Regions from separate parts of the Streptomyces sp. NBC_00353 genome, predicted to be linked through region 3. Evidence: riboswitches for the same ligand, from Rfam matches in the RefSeq annotation. Region 3 holds a riboswitch; each other region holds the start of a gene.
What was found. A riboswitch is a leader RNA that binds a small molecule or an ion and turns the genes downstream of it on or off. The one in region 3 is predicted to bind cyclic di-AMP.

Region 1 (4,145 bases), 6.4 Mb from region 3:
TGCGGTCTGCCAGTTCAGGTCGACCTTGCCCGTCGCGGCGTTCCAGGTGAACTCGGCCCGGTTCGGGTTCTTGGTGATGGACAGGTAGAACGAGGCGAACGTCTCGATCCCGGTGGGCAGCGGCGCGACCTCGGCGAACGCGCCACCGGCGGCCCAGTTGTCGATGCCGCCGGTGGGAATGGATGCCTGGAGGCTGCCGGTGGGGTCCCACAGGTGGTTGGCCCGGCCGCACATGACGTTGCCGTTGTCGCCCCATCCTTTGCCGATCTCGTCGTTCAGGTCGGCGAGCGCGCCGGTGGCCTTCAGCTTGACCAGGAGCTTGCTGGTGCCCACGCTGCCGGCCGCGAAGAACACCCGGTCCGCGGTCACCGTCTTGGTGGCCGTGGTGACACCGCCGGTGTCGATCTGGTCGATGACGACCGTATAGCCGCCGCCCGCCGCCGGAGCGACCGAAGTGACCTTGTGCAGCGGCGAGATGGCGACCCTGCCGGTGGCCCTGATCCGGTCGATGTACGTCTTCTGCAGCGATTTCTTGCCGTAGTTGTTGCCGTAGAGGATCTCGCCGGCCAGCGCCGACCTGGGGACGGTTCCGGCCTCTTCCTGCTTCATGTAGTCCCAGTCGTACACGGTGGGCACGAAGACGAACGGGAAGCCGGCACGCTGGGCCTGCTTGCGGCCGACCCGGGCGTACTGGTAGCACGCGGCGGTGTCGAACCAGGCAGGATCGATGGTGCTGGCACCGAGCCCGGCATTGGCGCGCGGGTAGTAGATCCCGTACATCTCGTCGGCGTCCACCGACGGGAGGACGGCCCCGAAGTTCTCGCGCTTGGGGGTGACCGCCATGCCACCGTTGACCAGCGAGCCGCCACCGACACCGCGGCCCTGGTAGACCGTGATCCCGCTGAACTCCTCGGCGTCGAGGATCCCGGTGCTGCGGGTGACGTTCTTGTCGATGGGGAAGCCGAGGAAATTACTGAGGGGCTGCTTGGTCCTGGTGCGGAGCCAGTACGACCGGCTGTCCGGCGAGGTCGTATTGGCGAAGATCTTGCCGTCCGGGCCGGGGGTGTCCCAGGCCATGCCCATTTCGATCATGTGCACGTCGACGCCCGACTGGGCGAGACGCAGGGCGGCGACGGATCCGCCGTATCCGGTGCCGATCACGAGGGCCGGGACATGAGCCCCGGAGTCGATCGGAGCGGCCGCGGAGCCGACCCCGGCCTGGGCCGGGGTGCTGTGACCCGCGAGGGCCACGGCACCTAAAATAGAACCAGTTCCTGTGATGAATCTTCGACGCGAAACGCCCTTGGTGCCTGCATCATGCATGGTAGAGTCACTCATGTGACACGCCTCACTCTCGACAGAGTGAAACTCGTTCTACTGCCGTTTGCGCGTTAAGTCACTACATACCTGTGGGTAACTTCCGCTCGGGGGCGTACCCCGGATACGCCACACCGGGCGTCAGCGCACAGCGGGCCGGTCCGCGATGTACCGCTCGACCGCCGCCGAGCGTCGACCCACGCAGCAGGGTCCGGCGACGGGGCGTGAACACCAGGCGAGGAAGCCGAATCCACGGCCGATGCGGTAGCTCCTGTGACACCCTCGGACGGATTCGATCGGGACACCGGCCTCCCGCAGGGCGCCTGCGTAATCGGTCCCCCTGGCCGCACGTGCCGAGCGCCTGCGCGAGCAGGGACGGGAACGGGTGGCGAGGCCCCCTCGGACCCTCGCCACCCGTCACTCCTCAACCGGCATCAACGCAACCGGGCGTCAGTAAGCCCCGAACACGTTGTCGATCGAACCGTACTTGGCGGCGGCGTAGTTGCACGCAGCCGTGATGTTGGCGACCGGGTCGTAGATGTCCATCGACGTGCCGGCCACGTGGTAGGCCTTGAACGTGGGGTCGATGACCTGCAGGAGCCCCTTGGACGGTGTGCCCTTGGCGGCGTTCGAGTCCCAGTTGTTGATGGCCTTGGGGTTGCCCGAGGACTCGCGGATGATGTTGCGGTGGATGCCGTCGTAGCTGCCGGGGATGCCGTGCTGCGCCATGACAGCCAGCGACTCCTTGATCCAGCCGTCGAGGTTGTTCGTGTACGTCACGGGCTTCGCGACGGCAGGGGTGGCACTGCTCGCGGCCGGCTTGGACTCGACAGCCGTGGACTCGGCCTTGGCACCGATGGTCAGCTTCATGCCCGGGCGGATCAGGCCGGGGTCGGAGCCGATGACCTCGCGGTTGTCCTGGTACAGCTGCTGCCAGCCGCCGGTCACGGAATGCCCAGCGGCGATCTTGTAAAGGGTGTCACCGGCTATCACGGAATAGACGGAGGGCGTAGCCTTCGCGGCGGCAATTGCCTTGGCAGGGGCCGCAGCGGGCGCCACAGTCTTTGTGGCGGCGGTGACGGACTGCGCCGGCGCTGCCGAGGCAGTGGTCGCACCGATCAAAGGAAGCGCGAGAGCGGCTCCCCCCGCGCTCACGGCGATGAAACCGCGAGTCAGCGAACTGGACGTACGACGACGGTGGTTACCCGTTGCGGGCATGGTGCATTCCTCTCCGTCGCCTACGAGGTGAGCTGTCGGGTTCAGGCTGGAGTTGCCTGGCCGTATGGGAATACGGCTTCACCCCTAGCCGTTCCGGATACCGGATCGGCTGCTTACCTGGGTCCCCCGCTCCTGCCGTACGTGAGTGGTCGGATTCCCGGACGGCGGCAGGATTCGGCGTTCCATCCGGATTGACGGTGACCGTAGGCGAGAAACTCCGACCTGAACAAGCCCCCACTTTTCGATCACAATTCATTTACAAGATCGAGTCGGGGAATTATCGGAAATCCACACCCGCCCGCGAAGCCAATTTTCTTGGCGCAGAAGGGAACCGAGCGGTACGCCGTCGCGTCCGCGGGTCCGGAAAGTGACCCTCGCCACTCGGTCCGAAAAGGGCGATTTGCCCGGCAGGCGAGGCCTCGACCCGTGCGAGTCATGCATTCACTGACATGGAGAGCAATTTCTCTCTATTAACCAAATTGGGACATTTAAGACATTTGCGGACGGGCGAGGTCTTCGACTCGTCGGGACGGACGTCCCCGCGGGAGGCAACAGCAGAGGCGGCAGCGCATCAGGCCTCTCCACCGGCTGCGGCACACGAGTGGCCGCCCACCGACCGGGGCGCGCAGGCTCACGCGAACGACGCCCCGACGGGCACAGGAGGTGCCGTACGCCTTCGGCGTGCCCGGCATGGTGCGCGAACGCCCTGCCCGCCCGCCGGGGCCGTCCGGCAGCACGAGAGAAGTGACGGCGATGGAGCGCCCCGGGTGCTGATCACCGTGCCGCTCTCGCCGCGCAGCATCGCCCGGCCATCGGCTTGCTGCATACCGGCCGTCCGGACCGGGCACAGCGGCGGGCCCTGGTCGTCCTGCAGTCCCGGCCGGCGAAACCGGGCAACACCCACCCGCACACGATCGTGATCGCCACCGCTGAAGCCGTCGGTCGAGGGGCTCCGGCCGGATGAACCCGACGTGGCCTCGAAGGCTGCTGGATCGATCTTCTTCAGCTTCCCGGCAAAGCGGGAGCGCTCTGCAGGAGTCCTCGCTTCGTCCTCTTCGGAGGAAGCATCCCTCGGGCTCGTCCGGTTCTCGGAGGAGTTCGGAATCGGTCACATCGCCGGTCGTAGCAATGCAGCGACCTCTGCCCGGCGGCGTTGCGGGACAGCCCTTGATGGCAGTCGGGGCCTCGGCTGCTTATCCGAATCCATCCCGATCCTGTGCGTCGAAACCAGCGGTGAACACGCCTGCTCCGGAAGCGATGGGGTAACGCCCCACTTGTCGCCCTGCGTTGATACAGCGATCGCCGGAAGCAGGGGCAGTGGCCGCAGAGTCGAGAGGCGCGCATTCCACCAGTCGATTCCTTCCACCACAATCGTTTCCAAGCCGACGGATTCATCGGAGAAGACCGCCGCGTTGAATCAATCCTCGGAAGTCGGCATGAGCTCGCTTGCATCCCTTGATGCCTGCCGTGTTCCCACGTTGCGCAGTCCTCGTAATCGATTCGGCCCGGCAAAAATTCTGTCGCGCATCAGGTGCGTCGCGACGGAACCGTAGGCAAGGTTCATTCCGGACCGGATGAATCAGTGAATGCCGCCTGAATGCTGATCAGAT
Region 2 (4,145 bases), 1.1 Mb from region 3:
GGGCGTCCTGGACGAGGAAGGCGACCTCGGCCTCGTCGGCGGGGGCGGAGGCGGGCCGGCCGGTCGCGTCGATCCGGTCGTAGCGGACGGTGGCGATGAACTCGCCGCCGATCGTGACGGCGAGACCCACCCGGTCGACGTAGTCGTGATGGGTGAAGCGGTGCACGTCCTTGGCGGAGAGCCGCGGATAGGGGGCGAAGAACCGGTAGTACTTCGACTCGTCAGAAACCTGCTCGTAGAAGCTGACCAGTCGCTCGGCGTCGTCCGTGGTGATGGGCCTGATCCGGGCCGTGCCACCGTCGCGGAGCACCACGTCCGCTTCCCAGTGGTCGGGGTACGCGTGATGCGGACTCTGCTCCGGCGTGGGCTGCATGGGCAAAGCCTACGGCTCGGTCAGCGGTCGCGTACGGCTCGGGGCCGGGGCAGTCTGAGAGGGCCGATCGGCCTTGCGGCACGGGCTGCGGCACCGGGTCGCTGGTCGGCCGGAACATCGCGCACCACATGAGAGACTGGTCTAGACAACCATTGATTCGTGAAGGGCAGAACCATGGCTGAGCGCCGCGTCAATGTCGGTTGGACCGAGGGCCTGCACGCCCGCCCCGCTTCCATCTTCGTCCGTGCCGCCACGGCGTCGGGCGTCCCCGTGACGATCTCCAAGGCCGACGGCAGCCCGGTGAACGCCGCTTCCATGCTCGCGGTGCTCGGCCTCGGCGCGCAGGGCGGCGAGGAGATCGTGCTCTCGTCCGCGGCGGACGACTCCGAGGCGGCGCTCGACCGACTGGCGAGGCTGGTCGAGGAGGGGCTCGACGAGCTCCCGGAGACCGTCTGATTCCGGACTTCCCCGGACCGTTCCAGCCGGACGTATTTCTGCGGCAGAGCCGCGGCACCTTTGACCGGGGCCGCGGCTCTTTCGTTTTCGCGAACCATACCGATCCCCGGGCGCACTTCAGTCAGCTTCCGCGGTTTCCGGAGTTAATTCGGGCAGCCGAAACAAAGCCCAGCCGAATTACATCTCTTTGTATACGGCGCATGTGTTAATGACGGCCGCTCGCGGTGTTTACGGCATGTTGCGAAGTTCTCACCCGGCCGGGCCGCGGCGGGGCGGACTCACGGCCCGGGGTGCGGTCCGGGCTGCGGTCCGCACGCCGCAGCCGGTGCGCGGCGGTGGCGCGCTCGGCGTGCTGCGCGGCCAGCGCTCTGGCCCGTTCCGCGTCACCGCGCGCGACTGCGTCCACGATGGCCCCGTGCTCGGCCCAGGAATCGGTGGGGCGGGCCGGCTGCTCGACCGCGTACATCCAGGCGATCTTGTGCCGGAGCTGGGTGAGCAGCGCGATGAGGCCGGGGCTGCCGGAGGCCTGGGCGAGCGTCTCGTGGAACCAGCCGCCCAGCGAGCGCAGATCCTCGCCCTCGCCCCGCCTGGCCCGCTCCTGCCCCAGCCTGACCAGGCCGCGGAGGACTTTGAGGTGTGCCTCGGTGCGGCGCTGCGCGGCGCGGGCCGCACCCAGCGGCTCCAGCAGCATCCGGACCTCCAGCAGGTCGGCGGCCTCCTGCTCGGTGGGCTCGGCGACACAGGCTCCGGCGTGCCGGCGGGTGACCACGAAACCCTCGGACTCCAGGGTGCGCAGCGCTTCCCGTACCGGGACACGGGACACCCCGTAACGACGTGCGAGCAGTTCCTCGGTGAGTCTGCTGCCGCGTTCGAAGACACCGGAGACGATGTCGTCACGGATTGCCGTGCATACCGAATGCGCCGGAATGCGCATGTCCGAACCTCCGCCTTAATCCCCGCGAAACGCGGCCGATCGACGCCTGTTCTGTGACTCTATTGCAATGCGGCTGCATTTCCGACGCCGAGTCGAAATCCATGAATATCTTTTGGTCCGAAGACGGTTCGGCAAGCGCCTCCGGCGGGGGCCGGTCCGGGTACGCCGAAGGCCCCGGCGGGAAGCCGGGGCCTTCTGGGGTGCTGCGTCGGTCAGACGTTGACGCCGTGGGCGCGCAGATACGCGACGGGGTCCATGTCGGAGCCGTACGAAGGCGTGGTCCGGGCCTCGAAGTGGAGGTGCGGTCCGGTGGAGTTGCCGGTCGAGCCGGAGAAACCGATGCGCTGGCCCGCGCCGACGCTCTGGCCGACCGACACGCCGATCGACGAGAGGTGACCGTACTGGGTGTACGTGCCGTCCGTCATCCGGAGCACGATGTTGTTGCCGTACGCGCCGCCCCAGCCGGCCTCGACGACCGTGCCGGCGCCGACGGCGACGACGGAGCTGCCGGAGGGGGCGTGGAAGTCGATGCCCGAGTGGCGGCCGGAGGACCAGAGGGAGCCGCTGGACTTGTAGCCGGTGGTGACGTACGAACCGGCGATCGGGAGCTGGAAGGCTCCGAGGCGGGTGCGCTCGGCGGAACGGGCGGCGCGCGCCTTCGCCTCGCGGGCCGCCTTGGCGCGGGCTTCGGCCTTGGCCTCGGCTGCCGCCTTGGCGTTCGCTTCGGCCTTCGCCTTGGCAGCGGCCTTGGCCTGGGCGGCCGCCTTCGCCTTGGCGGCGATCTCGGCCTGGCGCTTCTGCACGTCGGCCTGGGTGGCCACCTGCTCGGCGAGGGTGCCCTCGATGGCGATGACCTGGTTCAGGCCGGTCTCGCTGACGGAGGGGGCTTCGGTACCGGCGGCGAGCGCCGGAGAGGCCAGCCCACCGATGACGCCGGTGGTGGCCAGAGCTGCGATGCCGGCTATCTGCGCGCTCTTGCGCGTCAGACGGTTCGGGGCACGGTGCTTCCCGGTGGGGCGGGTGAACGCCATGAGGTGGCTGGTCCTTTCCTTCCTTCTCGCCTACCGGGTTAGCTGACGGGTTCGGAGCAGGAAGGTCTCCTACGGATCCGCGAGCCCCACAAGAGGCGCGCAGGCATCCGATTCACCCCAGGGACTGCGTGGGTCCCCGGCTCCCCAGGCTCGCGCCTGACGGGGACTCGGCGATAGCTGCCCGGCGCCGCGGATGCGGCATACGGGTGACGGACAGCGCTGCCGACGCTAAGCGGGGGGACTTTCATTCACCAAACGGACAGGGCGTTTTGTAGCGCATCCCACAGGGCACACGGGCATCTATCCGACAAATCAGACAAAAGGGAAGACCCCGGCGAGAAGCCACTCGCAGGGGTCTCCCTCTGTCCCGATATGCGGTTATTTGATACGTCAGCCGGTAACGACCGACACCTCTCCGATGCCCAGCGCCCGGACCGGCTCCTCGATCTGCGCGGCGTCGCCGACGAGGATCGTGACCAGACGGTCCACCGGGAAGGCGCTGACCACCGCCGCGGTCGCCTCGACCGTGCCGGTCTCGGCGAGGCGGGCGTACAGCTGCGCCTGGTAGTCGTCCGGGAGGTGCTGCTCGACCTGGTCGGCGAGCGTGCCCGCGACCGAGGCCGCCGTCTCGAACTTCAGCGGGGCGACACCCACGAGGTTCTGCACGGCCGTCTCGCGCTCGGCGTCGGTCAGGCCCTCGGCCGCCAGCGTCCGCAGGACCGTCCACAGGTCGCCGAGCGCCGGTCCGGTGGATTCCGTGTCCACCGAGCCGCTGATGGCCAGCATCGCGGCGCCCGTCGCCCCGGAGGCGGAGTCCGGCGCCGACGACCGCAGGACCTGCGCGAAGGCCCGTACGCCGTAGGTGTAGCCCTTCTCCTCGCGCAGCACCCGGTCCAGCCGGGAGGTGAGCGTGCCGCCCAGGCAGTACGTGCCGAGGACCTGGGCCGGCCACACGCTGTCGTGCCGGTCGGCTCCGATGCGGCCGATCAGCAACTGGGTCTGCACGGCTCCTGGACGGTCGACGATGACCACTCGGCCGGTGTCGTCGGCGGTGATCGGCGGGACCGGCCGGGACTCGGCGCTGTTCCCGGACCAGTCGCCGACGGTGTCGGCGAGCAACGCCTCCAGGTCGATGCCCGTGAGATCACCGACGACCACGGCGGTCGCGGTGGAGGGGCGGACATGGGCCTCGTAGAAGCTGCGGACGGCCGCGGAGTCGATCCGCTCCACCGTCTCCTCGGTGCCCTGGCGCGGGCGCGACATCCGCGCGGTGGCCGGGAAGAGCTCCTTGGAGAGCTGCTTGGCGGCGCGGCGGGCCGGGTTGGCCTGCTCGTGCGGGATCTCGTCGAGC
Region 3 (4,145 bases):
TTCGACATCGCGGAGGACCAGCAGCGCGCCCTGGCCGTGCGCGCCGCAGCAATGGGTGTCGAACTGTTCGTGGTGGACGACGCGTGGTTCGGGCAGCGCACCAGCGACCGGGCGGGACTCGGCGACTGGACCCCGAACCCCGAGCGCTTCCCCGGCGGGCTGAAGCCGCTCGCCGACGAAGTGCACACACTCGGCATGCAGTTCGGCATCTGGGTCGAACCGGAGATGGTGAACGCCGACAGCGACCTCTACCGCGCGCACCCGGACTGGGTGCAGCACTTTCCCGGGCGTACCCGCACGGAGTTCCGTAATCAGCTGGTGCTGAATCTGGCCCGGACCGATGTGCAGAACTATCTGTGGGAACAGCTCGACTCACTGCTCTCCAGCGCCCCGATCGACTATGTGAAATGGGACTTCAACCGGTGCTTCACCGATGCGGGCTGGCCGGGCGAGGAGTATTCGCAGAAGCTTTGGATCGAGCATGTGGATGCGCTGTACGCGCTGATCGACCGGCTGCGGGCCGCTCACCCCGGTGTCGCCTTCGAGTCCTGCTCGGGCGGCGGCGGCAGGATCGATCTGGGCATCCTCGCCCGCACCGACCAGGTGTGGACCTCCGACAACACCGACCCGCTGGACCGGCTCGCCATCCAGGAGGGCTTCGGGCAGATCCATCCGGCTCGTGTGATGGCCGCCTGGGTCACCGACAGCCCGAATGTCCAGCTCAACAGCAGGGTCAGCTCGCTGCGCTTCCGCTTCGTGAGCGCGATGGCCGGGGTGCTCGGGGTCGGCGGAGACCTCACCGAGTGGAGCGACGAGGAGCTGGCCGAGGCCCGGGGCTGGGTGAACCTGTACAAGGAGATCCGCCCGGTGGTGCAGCACGGGGCGCTGTACCGGCTGCGTGCGCCGCGCGGCGGGCTCAGCGCCGTGCAGTACACGCACGGTGACGAGGCCGTGGTGCTCATGTGGCTGGAGGCGCAGAGGTACGGGGAGCTGCCGCCGGCCCTGCGGCTGCGCGGGCTCGACCCCACGGCGACCTACACCTGTGTGGACACCGGGGCTGTCCATCACGGTTCCGTGCTGCTGCATCAGGGGCTGCACACCGGCCTGCGAGGGGACTTGGACGCGAAGGTGCTGAGGCTCCGCCGCGGATGATGCTCATGACATGTCCGTATTGGGGCATTTAGTCGAACATGCCCTACTTATGCGGGAGATGAGGGGCATCTCGTGAGCGGGATCATATCCGTGACGGTGTGTGGTGGCGCGGCGGCCGGGTAATCCGTACACCGCGCGGAAAGCCAAGATCCCTAATCCACGGAGTGTGACCGGAATTCCGCGCCGATTTCCCGGCGCGGATTCCGGCACGCAACCGATGGCTTGTTCTACTCGTCCTCACTCGTTTACGGTCACCGTCAATCCGGACGGACCGCCTAATCCTGCCGCCGACCGGAATTCGTACCCACTCATCGTGTGGCAGGAGCGGGGGAACCAGGTAAGCCGCCGACCGGAGAAATCCGGCCGGCTCGGGGTTAAGTCGCACTTCGTGCGACCGGGCATCTCCAGCCCGAACCCGACAGCTCACCTCGTAGGCGCCGGAGAGGAAATTCTTCATGCCCATATCGGGTAAGCACCGTCGTCCGAAGTCCAGCACCATCGCTCGTGGCGTTGCCGCCGCCGGAGCCGGCGGGGCCGTCATCGCCCTCCCGCTGCTCGGTGCCACCGGTGCCCACGCCGCAGTGCAGGCCGCCCCCGCCGCGCACTCGGCCGCCGCCACGCACGCCGCCCCGGCCGCCCCGGTCGCGAAGAAGCAGGCCGAGACCCGGACGTACTCCGTCGTCGCCGGCGACTACCTGGCGAAGATCGCCGCCGACAACAAGGTCGACGGCGGCTGGGAGAAGCTGTACCAGGACAACCGCGAGGTCATCGGCGGCAACCCGAGCCTGATCCTCCCGGGCATGAAGCTGACCCTCGGCGGCTCCGCCGCGGCCACCGGCGCCACGCAGGCCGCCCCGGCCCCGTCGAAGGCTCCGGTGACCCCCAAGCCCGCCGCCCCTTCGGCCGCCCAGAGCAGCAGCTCCGGCTACGTCGCCCCGGTCCCGGGCAAGCACACCACCAACTACCGTGCCTCCGGCGCCAACTGGTCCAGTGGTAGCCACACCGGCATCGACTTCCCGGTCGCCACCGGCACCAGCGTGAAGGCGATCACCTCCGGCACCGTCGTCACCGCCGGCTGGGGTGGCGCGTACGGCAACGAGGTCGTCGTCAAGCACGCCGACGGCCACTACTCGCAGTACGGCCACCTGTCCGCGCTCTCCGTCTCGGTGGGTAAGACCGTCTCTGCCGGCCAGCAGATCGGCCTCTCCGGTGCCACCGGCAACGTCACCGGCCCGCACCTCCACTTCGAGGTCCGCACCGGCCCCGCGTACGGCTCGGACATCGACCCGGTCGCCTTCCTGGCTTCGCACGGAATCTCCGTCTGATCTGATCCGATCAGGCCTGATCCGAACGGCTTGGTGAAGGGGCGGTGCGCGGCGGCGCACCGCCCCTTCACTTATTCCCTCTTTACCAAAACCTGACCGGGTGGTCTATCTCACCTCCCGTCAACCCCTTATTACGGTCGCGTAGGTCACATTCGGCAGTGCAGGATGTGCCCTTGTGGCAGACGATTCGAGAAAAAATCAACGTGGCGTCAACAACCGACATGGCGCCATCGGGTCGTACGCAGCGATTGGCGACAGCTTCACCGAGGGGGTCGGTGACCCCGGCCCGGACGGAACCTTCGTCGGCTGGGCAGACCGTTTCGCTGTACTCCTCGCGGACCAGCTCCCCGACCTCGATGCAGCGACGAACACCGATGGTTCCGCCGGTTCGGCTCACGGGAATTTCCGGTACGCCAATCTCGCCGTACGCGGACGCCTCCTCGACCAGATAGTCGAGGAGCAGGTGCCGCGCGCCAAGGAGCTCGCCCCCGACCTGGTGAGCTTCTGCGCGGGCGGCAACGACATCATCCGGCCCGGCACCGACCCCGACGACGTGGCCGAGCGCTTCGAGCGCGCGGTCGCCGACCTGACCCGGTCGGTCGGCACCGTCATGGTCACGACCGGCTTCGACACCCGGGGCGTTCCCGTGCTGCGCCACCTGCGCGGCAAGATCGCCACCTACACCGCCCATGTGCGGTCCATCGCCGACCGCTACGACTGCCCGGTCCTCGACCTGTGGTCACTGCGGTCCGTGCAGGACAGGCGCGCCTGGGACGACGACCGGCTCCATCTGTCGCCCGAGGGACACACCCGGGTCGCGCTGCGCGCCGCCCAGGTCCTCGGCCTCGACGTGCCGGCCGACCCCGACCAGGAGTGGCCGCCGCAGGCGCAGCGCGGCACGCTCGAGGTGCGGCGCGACGACATCCACTGGGCGCGCGAATATCTGGTGCCGTGGATCGGGCGGCGGCTGCGCGGCGAGTCCTCCGGTGACCACGTCGAGGCGAAGCGGCCCGACCTGCTGCCGCTGTAATCGGCGCGGTGTCCTCTTCGGCCGGACGGGCTTGTCCGCCGAAGCCCGTCCGGTTCGTTCAGGCCCGTCCGGCGACCGGGAACAACGGCAGCAACGCTTGATCCCGGTGCGCCGGTTCGGGCGCCCGGCCGGCCGGTATGCGTTCCAGTACGCCGCCTGCGAAGACGTCGTACAGCGGCAGCGTCTCCAGATGCACATATCCGATGTGGCAGTCGCACACGGCGAGCGGACAGGCCCGCGGGCCCAACGCCCGCCGGTAGCTGCCGTCGTAGAGATTGCCGAGCTCGGCCGGGACGAAGTGGCAGCGGCGGACCGTCCCGTCCCCGTCCACCGAGATGACCGACTCGCCGGTCCGGCACGGCATTCCGGCCGAGCGATGCGGATCCCGGCTGTACGGGAAGAGGGGGTCGAGGGCCGTCCAGCGGTCCGCCTCCTCGTCCGTGTAGCTCCGCCCCTCGGCCGCGTTGACCCAGAGATAGACCTCGCCGGGCAGGTCGGCACGGAGCCGCCGCGCCTCGTCGAGATGCTCGTCGAGACCGACGACACCGACGCTGTACCGGACACCGAGGCCGGTCAGCTCCCGGCACTTGGCGAGGAAGCGGTCGTACGGCGTCTGTCCCGGGTGGTAGGTGCACCAC

Region 1: it holds a riboswitch for cyclic di-AMP, as region 3 does, so the genes downstream of both, OHA88_RS38860 (transglycosylase SLT domain-containing protein) here and OHA88_RS10505 (M23 family metallopeptidase) in region 3, are expected to answer to the same signal.
Region 2: it holds a riboswitch for cyclic di-AMP, as region 3 does, so the genes downstream of both, OHA88_RS15190 (M23 family metallopeptidase) here and OHA88_RS10505 (M23 family metallopeptidase) in region 3, are expected to answer to the same signal.

Annotation. Positions count from the first base shown of each region.
Region 1 covers NZ_CP107985.1:8,630,373-8,634,517, reverse strand. Annotated here, with positions in the region: gene OHA88_RS38865 (GMC oxidoreductase) at 1-1,338, opposite strand, end outside; gene OHA88_RS38860 (transglycosylase SLT domain-containing protein) at 1,768-2,535, opposite strand; cyclic di-AMP (ydaO/yuaA leader) riboswitch at 2,538-2,725, opposite strand.
Region 2 covers NZ_CP107985.1:3,329,291-3,333,435, forward strand. Annotated here, with positions in the region: gene OHA88_RS15175 (bifunctional acetate--CoA ligase family protein/GNAT family N-acetyltransferase) at 1-373, opposite strand, end outside; gene OHA88_RS15180 (HPr family phosphocarrier protein) at 548-829, shown strand; gene OHA88_RS15185 (GntR family transcriptional regulator) at 1,035-1,763, opposite strand; gene OHA88_RS15190 (M23 family metallopeptidase) at 1,976-2,794, opposite strand; cyclic di-AMP (ydaO/yuaA leader) riboswitch at 2,808-2,977, opposite strand; gene OHA88_RS15195 (M16 family metallopeptidase) at 3,185-4,145, opposite strand, start outside.
Region 3 covers NZ_CP107985.1:2,232,779-2,236,923, reverse strand. Annotated here, with positions in the region: gene OHA88_RS10510 (alpha-galactosidase) at 1-1,152, shown strand, start outside; cyclic di-AMP (ydaO/yuaA leader) riboswitch at 1,444-1,604, shown strand; gene OHA88_RS10505 (M23 family metallopeptidase) at 1,608-2,477, shown strand; gene OHA88_RS10500 (SGNH/GDSL hydrolase family protein) at 2,653-3,507, shown strand; gene OHA88_RS10495 (STM4011 family radical SAM protein) at 3,566-4,145, opposite strand, start outside.